4 regions of the Dietzia sp. Alg238-R159 genome follow, and region 1 is predicted to be linked to each of the others. Evidence: riboswitches for the same ligand, from Rfam matches in the RefSeq annotation. Region 1 holds a riboswitch; each other region holds the start of a gene.
What was found. Region 1 has a riboswitch for cobalamin ahead of G6R20_RS17905 (energy-coupling factor ABC transporter permease). Riboswitches for the same ligand answer to the same signal wherever they lie in the genome.

Region 1 (3,965 bases):
CTACCGATGTCGCTGAAGTCATCGGGGGCGCCGTCGCGCTGTGGATCTTGTTCGATGTCCCCCTTGTCGCCGGTGCTGTTATCACGGGAGTCATCTCCACAGGGCTTCTCTTGCTGCAAGCTCAACGTGGAGCGAGAACGTTTGAGTTCGCGATCATCGGCCTCATGCTCGTGATCGTCATCGGGTTCTGTTACGGCCTGTTCATTGCTCCGCCCGAGCCTGGTGCAGTACTAGGTGGCATGATCCCCCGCTTCGACGGCGCCCAATCGGTGTTGCTGGCAGCAAGTATTCTCGGGGCAACGGTCATGCCGCACGCAATCTACGCGCACTCCTCACTCGCCCGTGACAGGTTCGGTACAGAGAGGACCTACCCGCTTTCCCGGTTAATCAGGGCAACTCGGGTAGATGTGACTATCGCGTTGACGATCGCCGGGTCAGTGAACCTAGTGATGCTGCTTGTGGCGGCATCAGTGCTCCCCGGAGTGGCGGGCACTGAGACTATTGAAGGGGCTCACGCTGCGATCGAGAACACCCTCGGCACGACAGCCAGTCTTATGTTCGCAATCGCGCTATTGGCTTCAGGGCTCGCATCAACTGCCGTTGGCGCCTACGCGGGCAGCGACATCATGGGGGGCCTGTTTCGTACCCGGATGAAACTCCTCACCCGCAGGCTCATCACCATTATCCCATCCATTATTGTGCTAGCAGCCGGGGTTGATCCCACGTACGCGCTGATTCTGAGCCAGGTAATTCTGTCGTTTGGCATCCCGTTTGCGCTGGTGCCATTGGTGTGGCTCACTTCCCGAAAATCCCTCATGGGCGCCTCGGTCAATGCGCGCGAAACAACATTCCTGGGCTGGGCGATCGCTGCTGTAATCATTGCTTTGAATGTCGCGCTGGTGGCTCTCGAGACGGGAATTGCCTGAGTTACACCACCCTATGGTGCACCATTGTTGCTGCGGCATGTTGCACCGTCCGGAGGGGCTCCGCGTGGTGCGAACGCGTGGTATGAAACACGAGTCTCGACAACGGTCCGCAGGTGGCGACCTGCTCCACCATTCCGTCATTTCCCTGCGGTCAAGGTGGCGCAAGCAACGAAGCGCAGGCCCGAGATCCACCCACGCGCAGGTCGCGCTGGGGTTGACCGATACGAATGTGGGGAACGGTTCGGTGGGGTACAGAGTTCGCGCGATCGGAAACTCGACACCATTAGCTTGTCATAAGATAAATTATCGGCGCGTTCAACGTGCAGGTCAGAGGCGGTGCCTGACGCCCCCAAACTGTGATAAGGTTTTAGGGTTAAGATAGCGATCTACGCGTCCGCGCGCGGCACGGCGTCCCCTGCGCATCGGGCTTCCACACCAGCTGGCGGACGACGTCCGGACGCCGTGCCCAAGGCGATCCGACCGGTTTCGCGGGCGATCGACTCGGGCCTCGTGCCCCTCGGCTCAGCGCTGGGGGGAGCTCAGACCGCAGCCGATCAGCCGACACGTGGTGAGCATAGAACACACCCTGATGTCGGCTCGCTGCTGCAGATGCCTACCCGAGCGAGGGACGCGGACGAGGTCACGCGGACGGAGCGTCTATGGGAGGTGAGTTCTCCTGGGCGGCGGGGGTTAGGATCTGCTCAGCTGCGGTGTTCGGGAACCCGGTGTGAGACCGGGGCGGCCCTCGCCACTGTGAACGGACGATGCTGCTGGTCCTTTATGTCACTGCTCGCACGCGTTGTGTGGGTGGGAAGGCGGATCGGCGGCGATCCGGTGCGTCCCTGACGGGGGTCTGCCGGTGGAGTCCGCGAGCCAGGAGACCGGCCGTAGCTTCCACCACAAGTGCCCGCGAGGTGACGGGCAGAGAGGTTCGAAGAAGTGCATATTGCAGAGGGTTTCCTTCCCACGGCCCATGCCGTGGCATGGACGGCCGTCGCGGCGCCGTTCGTGATCCACGGCGCGCGCGAGGCCATCAGGACCGTCCGTCAGACACCGGAGGCGGGCGTCCTGCTCGGCGTGGCCGGGGCGTTCACGTTCGTCATGTCTGCCATCAAGCTCCCGTCGGTGACGGGCTCGAGCTCGCATCCCACCGGGACCGGGCTGGGCACGATCATCTTCCGTCCCCCCGTTATGGCCTTCGTCGCCACCGTGGTGTTGATCTTCCAGGCGTTGCTGCTGGCACATGGCGGCATCACCACGCTCGGCGCAAACGTGTTCTCCATGGGAATCGCTGGACCGTGGGTCGCCTACGGTGCGTTCGTCCTGTGCCGACGGGTCACGGTGCCGCTGCTCGGCGCGGTCTTCGTCGCCGCGTTCCTGGCGGACCTGGTGACGTATCTCGTCACCAGCGCGCAGCTCGCCCTGGCGTTCCCGAGCGCCGAACACGGCCTGTGGCACTCGATGGCCGAGTTCCTGGCCGTCTTCGCGATCACCCAGATCCCACTGGCTGTTGTTGAGGCACTGATCGTGGTGGTGATCGTCAGCGTGCTGCTGCGAATCGCCTCCCGTGAGCTCAACCTAGTGGGCTTCTTTCGCAGGGCGCGGCTGGGCGGGGCGGGAAGCTTCGCCGGTCTCGGGGACAGTGGCGACCGGGTTGAGAGCACGGAGTCGGTGCGATGAGCGGGATGAAGCATCTCAGCGTGTGGGTGCTGATGGGAATGGTCGCCGCGGCGTTCGCAGTCGCTGTGTTTTCCCTGGTCTACGGCGCAGGGGCGGGTGGCGAGTTCGAGGGCGCGGACGGGCAGGCGGAAGGAACCATCAGCGAGATCGCTCCCGGCTATGAGCCGTGGTTCGAGCCGCTTCTGCCCGAGCTGCCGGGGGAGGTCGAATCGGGAGTGTTCGCCCTGCAAGCCGGGATCGGCGGCGGGATTGTGGGATACGGACTCGGCGTCTTGCGGACACGCAGCAGACAGCAGCGCGACCAGGCGAAGGCGACGACCCCAGGCCCGACCGGGCACTAGGTGAACCCGCTCGAACTCGCGGCGTCCCACAACCGCTGGACGGACCTCCCGGTAGCGGAGAAACTGCTGCTCTTCGGCGGTCTGCTGGTGGCAGCACTGCTCGTGCCGCCACCAGTGGGCCACGCCGCGATCCTGGCCGTCTGTTGCCTGTGCGCGCTGGCGCTGGCACGCGTCCCCGCCAGGATCTACCTCGCGGCGCTGCTCGCCCCCGTTGCATTCCTCGTCCTGGGCACCGGTCCCCTCGTGCTGGACGTAGTGGGCTGGCGACTGGTGGTGGATCCGTCCGGGGTCGATACCGCCTGGCGGACGGTGAGCCGGGCCATCGCCGCGACGGCCGCCACCATCACCCTGGCGTGCACCACGCCCGTCGCCGACCTCTTGGCCGCCGGCCGGCGGGCCGGACTGCCCGCCCCGCTGGCGCATATCGTGGACACCACCTACCGACTCATCGGCCTACTGCTCGACTCCACCCGCACGCTGCGACATGCCCACGACCTCAGACTCGGGCAACGCACCGCCCAAGCCGCGATCACCTCTATCGGAACGCAGTTCGCCTCCGTCTTCGTCCTGTCGATCAGGCGGGCACGGGCGATCGACGACGCCATGGCCATGCGCGCCGAACGCGGCCACACCGAAGTTCTCACCGAAGCGACTCCAGTTTCGGCCGCCCGCGTGCTCGTGATTTGCCTGGTTCTCGTGTCTGTGTTGCTACTGGGGGTGATGACGTGACGATCTTGGCGCTGCGCGGTGCCCGGTTTGGCTACCGACGTCTCGACGCCGCCGACGACCACCCCCACACCGTGTTCGACGGCGCCGATCTGACGATCTCCGCCGGGGCGAAAGTGGCGCTTCTCGGCGGAAACGGCAGTGGTAAGACCACCTTGATGCGGCTGCTCGTGGGCCTGAACCGCCTCGAGGCCGGGGACCTGGAGCTGGACGGGGAACAGGTCCGGGACCGCCGCGCCGACCGCACACGCCTGCGGCAATCGGTGCAGATGGTGCTCCAGGAACCCGACGA
Region 2 (3,965 bases), on a different contig from region 1:
GTATTTGTCCCGGAACTTGCGGATCAGCTCCGGCGGGCACGAGCTGCCGCCCACGACGACCGCACGGAAGCTCGACATGTCGATGGGGTGGTCCACGCTGTACGCGTCCACTGCCTGCCAGATCGTGGGGACGGCGGCGGCCAGCGTCGGACGCTCGGAGGCGATCATCGCGGCCAGCGGCTCGGGCTGTAGGAAACGCTCCGGCATGAGCAGCGAGGCGCCCACCATGAACGCGGCGTACGGCAGGCCCCACGACATGGCGTGGAACATCGGCACGATCGCCAGCACGTTGTCGTCGAGCGAGATGTCCATGCCGTCGGACATGCACACCTGCATCGAGTGGAGGTAGATCGACCGGTGCGAGTAGACGACGCCCTTCGGGTCGCCGGTGGTGCCCGAGGTGTAGGCCATCGCGGCGCCGGAGTTCTCGTCGACCTCCGGCCAATCGAACTCGGTGGGCTGGGCGGCGAGGAGCGCGTCGTAGTCGTGCACCTGGATGCCCTCGGGAGCCTCGAGGTTCGCGGCGCCCCCACCGGTGACGATGACGTGCTCGACCGTCGAGAACCGGGGCAGGAGCGGCTGCAGGAGCGGGACGAGGCTCGGGTCGACGATCACGACCTTGTCCTCTGCGTGGTTGGCCACGAACTCGAGCTGGTCCGGGAACAGCCGGATGTTCAGCGGATGCAGCACGGCGCCCATGGACGGGATCGCGAGGTAGGCCTCCAAGTGCTCGGAGTTGTTCCACTGGAATGTGGCGACCCGCTGGTCACCGTCGACCCCCAGGGAACGCAGCGCGTTGGCCAGCTGCGCGGCGTGCTTGCCCAGATCGCCGTAGGTGATCTTCCGTGGTCCCTGATCGGTCCAGGTGGTGACGACCGCATCGGAGTGGACGGTCGCACCGAACTGCAGGATCGTGCTGATGTTCAACTGCTCCGGCATCATCGTGCTCTTCATGAGGGGCTCCTTGATCGAGGGGTGGCGTCTGTCACTCTCGTGTCGAGACTACCTGACGTCCATGACGTCCTTGGGCCGTGTGGGCGATCACCCGTCGAGGTCGTCGAAGACGGTCTGGACGGTCCTCGTCGCCGCGAGGGCCGCCGGCGCGCCGCAGTACTCCGAGGCGTGGATGACCGCCTCGGTGATCTCCTCGCGGGTCAACCCGTTGGTCAACCCGCCGCGTACATGCCCCGCCGGCTCGGCGTCCGCGCGCAGTGCCACGAGCATCCCGATATTAAGCAGGCTGCGATCCCGTCGGTCCAACCCGGGCCGGTTCCAGATGTTGCCCCACACGTTCTCTGCGACCACGTGCTGGATCGCCTCCGACTCCGTCCCGACAGCCCGGTCCATGGCCCGGTCGACGAAGTCGTCGCTCATCACCTCGCGCCTGGTCGCGAAACCCTGCTCGCGCAGATCCGCGGCCGAAGGCCCCTCGCCTGCAGAACTCGTCGTCGTCGTCATCTCCACGGTCCTCTCCCACTGCCGACAGGTATCGCGATCCATCCTCCCCGACCGTCGTCACCAGCTCCGCGTGACCTCGCCCCGCCCCGGCCAGGCGCGGGGACGGCTCGGACAGGGGCGACAGCGGATGTATGGGATGGGCGGACGCGACGACGGGTGGGATACCCTCGACGGGTCCGGCCACCAGCGTCGGACCCCGCGGCAACTCGGCGGAAGTCGGTGCGAATCCGACGCTGTCCCGCAACTGTGATCCCGTCTCAGGACGGGCGAGCCAGGTCGGCCGGTTCCGCGGCAGCCGTACGTACTGACCTCGGACGAAGGACGGTCGCGTGCAGCGGCCCAGGCCGCGGCCCGAGCTGTTTTCTTCCTCCGAATCACGGAGGATGCCATGCACCATCCACGAGCCCGCTCGCTGCTGCTCGCCCCCCTGGCCGCCCTGGCGCTGGTCGCCTCCGCGTGCAGCGGCAGCGGCACCGGCGGCGACGAGCCGGCCCCGGCCGACCAGACCTCCGCCGCGGCGGAGGAACCGCAGGCGATCGTGTCGCTGGCCCCCACCACCACCGAGATGCTCTACGCCGTCGGCGCCGGGGACAGCGTCGTGGCGGTCGACGAGCGGTCCGACTTCCCCTCCGACGCCCCGGTCACCGACCTGTCCGGCTACACGCCCAACCTCGAGGCGATCCTGGGATACGCGCCGGACCTCGTCGTGCTCACCGACGACACCGGGGACATCGTGGCCGGCCTCGAACGCTCCGGCGTCGAGGTGCTGCAGCTGCCCGCCGCGCAGACCCTCGACGACACCTACACCCAGCTCGAGCAGGTCGGGGCGGCCACCGGGCACATCGGCGAGGCCGCCGAACTCGTGTCGCGGATGCAGAGCGAGATCGACGAGATCGTCGCCTCGGTGCCGGAGCGCGAGACCCCGCTGACGTACTTCCACGAGCTCGACGACACCTACTACACCGTCACCGACGACACCTACGTCGGGGAGATCTACTCCCTGTTCGGCCTAACCTCGATCGCCACCGGCGACGACCCCTACCCGCAGCTGTCCGAGGAACTCATCCTCGAGGCCGACCCGGACCTCGTGTTCCTCGCCGACGGCCAGTGCTGCGGCATCACCCCGGAGGTCGTGGCCGAGCGGCCGGGTTGGGACGGACTCACCGCCGTGCGCGACGGGCGCGTCCACGTGGTCGACGAGGACCTGTCCAGCCGGTGGGGCCCGCGCGTGGTCGACTTCATGCGCGAGGTCGCCGCGATCGTCACCGCGGTGCCCGACGCCGCGCCGGAGACCGCGGAGAGCCCCGCGAACCAGCCCGCCTCGTGACCCGCCCGTCGCCCCGCCGCGCCCTCGTGCTGGGCGGGGCGACGCTGTTGCTGGCCGCGGCGGTCCTGCTCGGCACCCTCATCGGCCCGGCCGGCCTCACCCCGGGCGGCGTGGTGCTCGAACTGGTGGGCCGGCTGCCGCTCGTCGACATCAACTCGGGGTTCACCGAACGTCAGCAGGTCATCCTCTGGGAGATCCGCATCCCACGCGTGGTGCTGGGCGCGATCGTCGGCGCGATGCTCGCGATCGCCGGGGCCACCTACCAGGGCGTGTTCCGCAACCCGCTCGCCGACCCGTACCTGCTCGGGGTGTCCAGCGGGGCGGGGCTGGGCGCCACCCTGGCGATCGTCGTGGGCGGCGCGATGGGCTCGGCGATGGTGCCGCCCGCCGCGTTCGCCGGCGGCATGATCGCGGTGCTGGCCACCTACACGCTGGGCCGCAGTGTCGGCGGTGGACGCAGCGAGGTGGTCATCATCCTCGCCGGCGTCGCCGTGGCGGCGTTCGCCAGCGCCATCCAGACGTTCTTCATGCAGCGCCACGACGAGACCCTGCGGCAGGTGTACTCGTGGACGCTCGGCCGCCTCACGACCAGCGGCTGGACCGACGTGCAGACGGTGCTGCCGTACGTGCTCGTGGCGGTGGCCGTGATCGCCCTGTTCCGCCGCACCCTCGACGTGATGGCGGTCGGGGACGCCGAGGCCGCGACGCTGGGGATCGCCCCGGCGCGGGTGCGCCTGGTCCTCATCAGCGTGGCCACCCTCGGCACGGCGGCGGTGGTGTCCGTGTCGGGCCTGATCGGGTTCGTGGGCATCGTCATCCCGCACGCCGTGCGGATGCTCATCGGGCCGGGGCACCGCCTGCTGCTGCCGGTGTCGCTGCTGGTAGGCGCGGCGTTCCTCATCCTGGCCGACGTCGTCGCCCGCACCGCGATGAGCCCGGCCGAGCTGCCCATCGGAGTGGTCACCGCCGCGATCGGCGCCCCGTTCTTCCTCATCGTCCTGCGCCGCAGCCGGGGGCACATATGACCGCCACACCACCGGCGTCACCCGCGGCGGCCGCGTCACCCGCGCCGGTCGCCCTGGCCTGCCGCGACCTGCGCGTCACCCGGGACCGCACGGCCATCCTCCACGGCGTCGACCTCGCCGTGGACGCCGGCTCGTGGGTGTCCCTGGTGGGCCCC
Region 3 (3,965 bases), on a different contig from region 1:
TCCGCCATGGCCTGACCGGTCTCCCACGCCAGCCGCGACGGGACGGCGCGCGGGTCCACCGTGTAGAAGTTCCGGCCCGTGGGCAGCACATTGACCAGACCCCGCAGCGGGGATCCCGAGGGCCCGGCCGGGATGAACCCGCCGTCCAGTGCGTGGATGACGGCGTCCAGCTCGTCGACAGTGGCGGCCAGGCGCGGCACCACCTCGCGGGCGGCGAACTCGAGCACCTGCGCGACCTCGTCGTCGTCGCCCTCTGGCGCGCCGTCACCCGCGCCGCCGTCACCCGCCCCACCCGCGGTGAGGCCCGCGGCGGCGAGGACGTCGGGCACCGCGGCGACGTCCCACTCCCGCGCGTCCATCCCCTCGACCAGCGCCTTGGCGAGCGCCTCGACCCGGTCGACCTCCTCGGTCGGCGCGCCCTCGGCCAGCCCGAGTGCGCGGCGCAGGCCCGGAACCGCGCCGGACTCGCCGCCCCACACCTGCGAGGCCCGCAGGATCGCCAGCACCAGGTTGACGCGCGCCTCGCCCGCGGGCGCCTGGCCCAGGACGTGCAGGCCGTCGCGGATCTGAACGTCCTTGATCTCGCACAACCAGCCGTCGACGTGGAGGAGGAAGTCGTCGAACTCCTCGTCGTCGGGCCGCTGCTCGAGGCCAAGGTCCTCGTGCATGTGCGCGGACTGCATGAGGGTCCAGATCTGCGCGCGGATGGCCGGGAGCTTGGCCGGATCCATCGACGCGATGTTCCCGTACTCGTCGAGCAGCTGCTCCAGCCGCGCGATGTCCCCGTACGACTCGGCACGCGCCATGGGCGGGACCAGGTGGTCGACGATCGTCGCGTGCGCACGGCGCTTGGCCTGCGCGCCCTCGCCGGGGTCGTTGACGAGGAACGGGTAGATCAGCGGAAGGTCGGCGATCGCCGCGTCGGTGGCACAGTCCGCCGAGAGCGCCGCGTTCTTGCCCGGCAGCCATTCGAGCGAGCCGTGTTTGCCGATGTGCACCAGCGCATGCGCCCCGAAGCCGTGGGCGAGCCAGCGATAGGCGGCCAGGTAGTGGTGGGACGGCGCGAGCTCGGGGTCGTGATAGATGGCGACCGGGTTCTCGCCGAAGCCGCGGGGCGGCTGGATCAACAGGACGACATTGCCGGCCTGGATGGTGGCCAGGACGATCTCGCCGGCGTCGTTGACGAACAGCTCGCCCGGCGCGGGCCCCCACGCCTCGACCATCTCCGCACGCAGCGCCTCGGGCAGGTCCGCGGTCCAGCGCAGGTAGTCGTCGGTGGAGATCCGCACGTGACTGTCGGTGAGCTGGGCGCTGGTGAGCCACTCCTCGTCCTGCCCGCCCGCGTCGATGAGCGCGTGGATGAGGGCGTCGCCGGCGGCGGTGTCGTCGGCGTAGTCCCCGGCGGCCCCGGCGGGGTCCAGACTCGATTGATCAAGATACTGCGCGATGGGGCCGTCGTCCGGGCCCAGGTCGTAGCCCTCGTCGCGCATCCGGCGCAGCAGGCGGATGGTCGAGACCGGGGTGTCCAGGCCGACGGCGTTGCCGATGCGGGAGTGCTTGGTCGGATAGGCCGACAGGACCAGCGCGACCTTGCGGTCGGCGGGCGCCACATGGCGCAGCCGCGCGTGGGCCACGGCGATCCCGGCGACGCGCGCGCACCGCTCCGGATCGGCCACGTAGCGGGGCAGGCCGTCGGCGTCGATCTCCTTGAACGAGAACGGCGCGGTGATGATCCGGCCGTCGAACTCGGGGATCGCGATCTGGTTGGCGGAGTCCAGCGGGTTGACGCCGTCGTCTGAGGCAGACCAGTCCTCCCGGCTCCACGTCAGGCACAGGCCCTGCAGGACGGGGATGTCCAGCGCGGCGATGCGCTCGACGTCCCACGTCTCGTCCTCGCCGCCCGCACTCACCGCGCCGGGCGTGGTGCCGCCGGCAGCGAGAACCGTCACGACCAGCGCATCGAGAGTGCCGAGCGCGTCAAACAGCTCGTCGGGGGCCGAGCGCAGGGAGCCGGCGAAGACCGGCACTCCCACCGCGCCAGCGGCGTCGATCGCGTCGGCCAGCGAGTGCGCGAACCCGGAGTTCCCGCTCACCTCGTGGGCGCGGTAGTAGAGCACTCCGACGCGGGGCAGGCCGGGGGCTTCCGTCGTGTCCGGCCGCGGCGGCATACCCCACACCGGCACGTTCTCCGGCGGCTCGAACCCGACGCCGGTGAGCAGCACGGTGTCGGCCAGGAATGCGTGCAGCTGCGCGAGGTTGCCCGGGCCGCCCTCGGCGAGATAGCGGTGCGCCTCGGCCGCGATGCCGATCGGGACCGTGGACAGCTCCATCAGGTCGGCGTCGGGGGTCTGCTCCCCACCCAGGACCACTACCGGGACGCCCGCGCCGAGCACGGCGGCGAACCCGGCCTCCCAGGATCGTCGGGAGCCGAGAATGCGGACCACCACCAGGTCGGCGCCGACGAGCAGTGCGGGCAGATTCGCCTCGACGTCGAGTCGGGACGGGTTGCCGAGCGTGAACGCCGCGCCGGATTCGCGCGCGGAGAGCAGGTCCGTATCGGAGGTGGACAACAGGGTGATGCGGGGCACGTCGTGCTGTGCCGAGGCGTCATCAGGGGACGCCGAACGCCGGTCGGGGCGCATGTTCTTCTCCAAACCCTCGTGGAACATGTCGCCGTGGCCGGTCTCCTGGCTTTCGCATCAACGCCGTGCGACCGACCTTCCCGGATCCTGGAGGGTCCAGTGGTCTCCGCCCCGTGAGGGACGGACGAGGGTGCGCGACTCCGCGACTACAGTGGCGAGGGCCGCGCCGGCTTTTCCTCCGGCTTCCCGAGCACCACGGCACCGGCGAGCCTATCCGGCGCACCCCGCCCGTGGCCGACCGGCTGCCTCGCGTCAGCCAGGGACGGCCATCCCGGTCAGGGGAAGTCCACCACCGCGAGGTTGAGTGGCAGCTCGCCTCTCCGCGGCTCCGGCGAGAGGGTCGCCTCGTCGACGAAGGTGCCGGACAGGAAGTCGTCGGCGTCGGCGATCCGCTGCGGCGGGACCTGCCCGGCGTAGTCGAACCCCTTCAGCTCGTACGGCAGCGAGTCGGCCTCGAGCAGGCTCGGCCCGTCCATGAGCTGGAAGTGAAGGTGCGAGGCGTTGGCATTGCCGGTGTTCCCGAGCTTGCCCAGCACCTGCCCCTCGGTCACCGTGTCGCCGGGTTTCACCGTGACCGAGCCGGAGATCATGTGTGCGTACATCGCGTACACGCCGTCGCCGAGGTCGAGCACCACGTGGTTGCCGTCCACGTTCTCGACGGTGAGCTTGGACGCCAGTTCCGGGTTGCTGGCGGGCAGGACCCCCGGCGCATTGGCCTCCATCCCGTCGAGGACCGAGACGACGGTGGCGTCGGCGACGGCGAGGATCTCGGCGCCGTAGTCCACGTAGCTCTCGTTGTGGTTCCTGTCGCCGGTGTAGAACTCGCCCTGGTCGTTGGTGCGCTTCCAGTCGATTGCGAACCGCTGGCTGTTGTTGAGTTTGCCGTTGACCGACATCACCGAACTGCGGTGCGGGAACCCCGGTTCGCAACACCCGTTGAGGGCCACCCAGTTCTCGCCCCGCACGGGCGGCGCGATGACCGGCACGGTGCGGGTGGAGAAGGCAACCGGTGTCGTAAGGTAGTCGATGGGTCCCGGCTCCCCGAACGCCGGCGAGGCGGCACCGGTCCCGTAGAGGTGGTGCAGCACCGCGTCCGGGGCCTGGTCGAGCGAGTCGAGGGTGAAGTCGATGAACATGACCCGGCTCTCCTGCGGCGGGATCTGCGCGGTGTCGACGTACCCGGCGGGCAGGTCGCGCAGGCGGTTGCAGTCACCGAAGACGCAGTCCGGGTCCACGAGAGCGGCGGCGGAGAAGCTGGCGATGACCTTGGTGGGATCAGTGCCGTCCACCACGTCGATCTTGTCCACGCTCGCCGGCACCTTG
Region 4 (3,965 bases), on a different contig from region 1:
CGAACACCATCGTCATGGCCGCCCCGACCAGCACGATGGCGGTCGTATCATGGGCGCGGCGGGCCACCAGGACGACGCCCGCCAGCGGGAGCAGCGCGCCGAGGAACGCCGCGATCGGCAGGGTGAACACGCCCCACATCCCGGCGCCCACGCCGAGGACCGTGAGCACCACGACGCCGAAGCCCGCGCCCGAGGAGACACCGAGCAGATACGGGTCGGCGAGCGGATTGCGGGTGACCGCCTGGGCGACGCCACCCGCCACGGCCAGCGACGCGCCCACGGCCGCCGCCATGAGCGCCCGGGGCAGTCGCGACTCGAGGACGATCGCCTCGCGGGCGTCGGTCCACCACGGGTCGAAGACCCCCGGCGCCAGTCGGTGCGCGACGATCGCCCACACGTCCCCGATCGGGATGGACACCGAGCCCAGGGAGACCCCGGCCGCGATCGTCATCGCGAGCACCGCCACGAGCGGGAGGCAGATGAGCCACAGCGACCGCCGCCCGGTGGGCGGGGCATCGGCGATGCGCCCGGAGCCGGGGCGGGGATCGATGCCCGTGCCGGCGCGGTCAACGCGCCCGCCGGTGTTCTCGGCGACGGTCGTCATGTCACTGCCCGAACGCGTGCGGGTGCAGCTCACGGGCGATGGTCTCGGTGGAGGTCGTCATCCGCGAGCTCTCGAAGAAGTCGGACAGCGGGACCACCACGATGCGGTTCTCACGGATTGCCGGCGTCGTGGACATGATGGGCTGCGCGCGCAGGTAGGCGATCTTGTCCTCCGCGCTGGTGGCGCCGTAGTCGAGTACCACGATCGCCTCGGGCTGACGCTCGCCCAGGATCTCCCATGTGGACGTGAGATAGGGGCGGTCGCCCTCGGAGAAGATGTTGTCCGCGCCCGCGTACTCGCCGATCAGTTGTCCGATGCCCACGCCGCCGATCGTCGTCGGTTCTGATTCGCCGCCGTCGTAGAAGAACGTGGGGGTGCCGGTGGCACCCGACGCATCGAGCGTCTCTCGGACCTCCCTCATCTCGGCGGAGATCCGGTCCGTGAGGTCCCGTGCCCCCGGCTCGACGTCGAGGATCCGGCCGAGCTGGGAGAAGTCGGTCTCGAGCATCGACAGGTCACCGAAGCCTTCTCCGCAGTACTCGGAGAACAGGAAGGTGTTGATCCCCGCGGCCTCGAGGGCGTCGCGGCTGCGGCCTTCCTTGTCGTCGAAGGCGCTGCGCATCCCGGCCACCACGAGGTCCGGCTCGAGGTCCACGATCTGCTCCCAGGTGGGGTACTCCTCCGAGAGGGACGGAATGGCCTCGAACTGCTCGGCGACCTCCGGCAGGACATCGTCCTGCTCGCCGTAGCCCATGCCGACGATCCGGTCGCCGGCCCCCATCTGGATGAGGGTCTCGGTGACGTGGTCATTCATCGAGATGATGCGCCGGGGCGCAGCGGTGTAGGTGGTCTCGCGCTCACAGTTGGTGACGGTCACAGGGTCGGCGAACGACTCGACCGGGCCGCCTTCCGCGAGCGCCTCGCCGCGGGAGCAGCCGGTGAGGGCGACCCCCGCGACGAGGAGGGTGGCGAGCGTGATTCTGGGGTGGCGACGGAACATGATCAGTCCTCGGATCGTGTCGTGCGGTCGACGACACGTGAGACCCGCAGGAGGGTAGGAGTCGACGACGACACCACGTCACCTGACAGGACCCCGGATCGCAGACCTCGGCGATGTACTCGGAGTCGCGAACATCCGGGCAGGTAATCGGGCTCGCGGACACGAAAGTGGCCACACACCGTTGCGGGTCAGCGCCGGATTCCCACCGGTCTTCCCCTGCTCGTTCCGGATGTCAGCAGTACGCCCTCAGGATAGGCACACCGCGTCCGCGTGCGGTGCAGGTACCCCGGCTCGGCGGAGCCGACCACCCGCGCTTCGTGGCCCGGCGACGCCCGAGGACGGCGCGACGCACGACCACACCCAGCACGGCCATCGCGGCGGTGGCCAGCTGGACGCGGTCGTGCAGCAGAACCGCGCGGCGGATGTCGTCGGCCCGGACCGACCGGCCGTCACCGAGGACCGCCCGGTCCTCCACGCCGTACGGGTACGGCGTGGGCCCGCCGAGCCTGACCCCGAGCGCGCCCGCGCACACGGCCTCGACGACCCCGGCGTTCGGGCTCGGGTGCGCCCGCGCATCACGGAGCCACGCCCGCAGGGCCCCGGCGGGACTCCCGCCCACGGTCGGGGCGCAGACCACCCCGAGCGCGCCGGCCACCCGGGCCGGCAGGAACCCCAGCACGTCGTCGAGCCGCGCCGCAGCGGTGCCGAAGTGGCGGTACCGCTCCGAACGGTGACCCACCATCGCGTCGAGCGTGTTGGCCGCGCGGTGGACGGCGGCGCCGGGCGAACCCGCCACCGCGGCCCAGAACAGCGTCGCCACCGCCGCATCGGAGGTGTTCTCCGCGACCGACTCGACGACCGCTCGCGCGAGATCCTCCGGGCCGAGCGCGGCCGGATCCCGTCCGCACAACCACGGCAACAGGTCCCGGGAACCCGCGTGATCGCCCCGGACGAGAAGGTCACCCTGCCGCCGCGCAACCGCGAGCAACGAGGACCCGCCCAGGCACGACCACACCACGGCCGCGTCCCACGCCACTGCCGCGACGCGGTTCCGTCCGGCGAGACGTCCGACGGCCGTCACCGCAGCGGCGGTGCTCCCCACGAGGACGCCGGTGAACAGCAGGCCCGCCGCCCTCTGGGCGTTGGCCGTCCGGCCGGGCCGCAGGAGTCGCGACTCCACGGCGCGCGCGACAAGGCCGAAGCCCGCGACGGGGTGGAACCGTCGTGGGTCGCCGACGAGGCGATCGAGGGCGAACCCCGCCGCGATGCCCGCCGCGCGGGCGGCGGAGGCGTTCCGGCGGCCCCCGCGGCCCCCGCGGCCCCCGCGACGCGCACGCGGGTCAGCGCGCGAGATAGCGGACATGCGCCCCCCGCCCGTCATGGGTCACCTCGGCCTCCACTCCGTACACCTCCCGGATCAGGTCGGCGGTGAGCACCTCGTGGGGCGCGCCGCCGGTCACGAGTCGCCCACCGGACAACACGATCAGATGGTCGCAGAACGTGGCCGCCAGGGTGAGATCGTGCAGGGCCGCGATCACCGTGGTGTCCGTGGCGCGGACCAGGGCCAGCAGGTCGAGCTGGTGGCGGATGTCGAGGTGGTTGGTCGGCTCGTCGAGGACCAGTACACCGGGTTCCTGGGCCAGGGCCCGCGCGATCTGCACCCGCTGCCGCTCGCCGCCGGACAGCGTCGCGTACCGCTGGTCCAGGCGGTCGCCGAGGCCGGTCGTGGCCGCCGCGCGCCGCACCACCCCGTCGTCCCCGGGACCCGGACCCGACCAGGCCGCGCGATGGGGGATGCGGCCGAGTTCGATGACCTCCCGGACCGTGGGGTTCTGGTCGGTGGTCGCCTCCTGCGCCACCAGGGCCACGCGCCGGGACAGGCGTTTGCGGGGGATCGACCGGATGTCCGTGCCGTCGAGGTGCACCGATCCGGTATCGGGCCGGAGCAGGCCCGTCAGGATGCGCAGGAGCGTCGACTTGCCGGACCCGTTCGGCCCCAGCACCCCGACCATCGTGCCGGGGGCGGGAGCTACGGTGACGTCGTCGAGGATGGTCCGGCCGCGCACGGACCACGAGACACAGCGCGCCTCGAGCGTCGACGGGGCGGCGGTCATCGGCCGTGTCCCCGTCGCAGGAGGAGCCCGACGAAGGCCGGGACGCCGATGAGTGCGGTCGCCACCCCGATCGGCAACTCCTGGGGCGCGATCACGGTGCGGGAGACGGCGTCGATCCACACGACGAACACGGCGCCCATCAGCGCCGCGGTCGGGACGAGGACCCGGTGCCGGCCCCCGACCAGGGCCCGCGCGGCGTGCGGCAGCACCAGACCCACGAAGCCGATCGCCCCGCAGGTGCTCACGA

Region 2: linked by a shared signal. The riboswitch ahead of G6R20_RS15715 (ABC transporter substrate-binding protein) and the one ahead of G6R20_RS17905 (energy-coupling factor ABC transporter permease) in region 1 are both predicted to bind cobalamin.
Region 3: linked by a shared signal. The riboswitch ahead of cobN (cobaltochelatase subunit CobN) and the one ahead of G6R20_RS17905 (energy-coupling factor ABC transporter permease) in region 1 are both predicted to bind cobalamin.
Region 4: linked by a shared signal. The riboswitch ahead of G6R20_RS12145 (ABC transporter substrate-binding protein) and the one ahead of G6R20_RS17905 (energy-coupling factor ABC transporter permease) in region 1 are both predicted to bind cobalamin.

Annotation. Positions count from the first base shown of each region.
Region 1 is NZ_UNRI01000017.1:14,101-18,065, forward strand. It holds gene G6R20_RS17900 (Nramp family divalent metal transporter) at 1-926, shown strand, start outside; cobalamin riboswitch at 1,618-1,831, shown strand; gene G6R20_RS17905 (energy-coupling factor ABC transporter permease) at 1,866-2,606, shown strand; gene G6R20_RS17910 (energy-coupling factor ABC transporter substrate-binding protein) at 2,603-2,947, shown strand; gene cbiQ (cobalt ECF transporter T component CbiQ) at 2,948-3,676, shown strand; gene G6R20_RS17920 (ABC transporter ATP-binding protein) at 3,673-3,965, shown strand, end outside.
Region 2 is NZ_UNRI01000008.1:113,996-117,960, reverse strand. It holds gene G6R20_RS15725 (long-chain fatty acid--CoA ligase) at 1-954, opposite strand, end outside; gene G6R20_RS15720 (carboxymuconolactone decarboxylase family protein) at 1,042-1,458, opposite strand; cobalamin riboswitch at 1,614-1,758, shown strand; gene G6R20_RS15715 (ABC transporter substrate-binding protein) at 1,847-2,785, shown strand; gene G6R20_RS15710 (iron ABC transporter permease) at 2,782-3,810, shown strand; gene G6R20_RS15705 (ABC transporter ATP-binding protein) at 3,807-3,965, shown strand, end outside.
Region 3 is NZ_UNRI01000004.1:238,473-242,437, forward strand. It holds gene cobN (cobaltochelatase subunit CobN) at 1-2,588, opposite strand, end outside; cobalamin riboswitch at 2,660-2,855, opposite strand; gene G6R20_RS12180 (M23 family metallopeptidase) at 2,918-3,965, opposite strand, start outside.
Region 4 is NZ_UNRI01000004.1:229,666-233,630, reverse strand. It holds gene G6R20_RS12150 (iron ABC transporter permease) at 1-451, opposite strand, end outside; gene G6R20_RS12145 (ABC transporter substrate-binding protein) at 606-1,604, opposite strand; cobalamin riboswitch at 1,725-1,867, opposite strand; gene G6R20_RS12140 (cobalamin biosynthesis protein) at 1,837-2,967, opposite strand; gene G6R20_RS12135 (ABC transporter ATP-binding protein) at 2,945-3,718, opposite strand; gene G6R20_RS12130 (iron chelate uptake ABC transporter family permease subunit) at 3,715-3,965, opposite strand, start outside.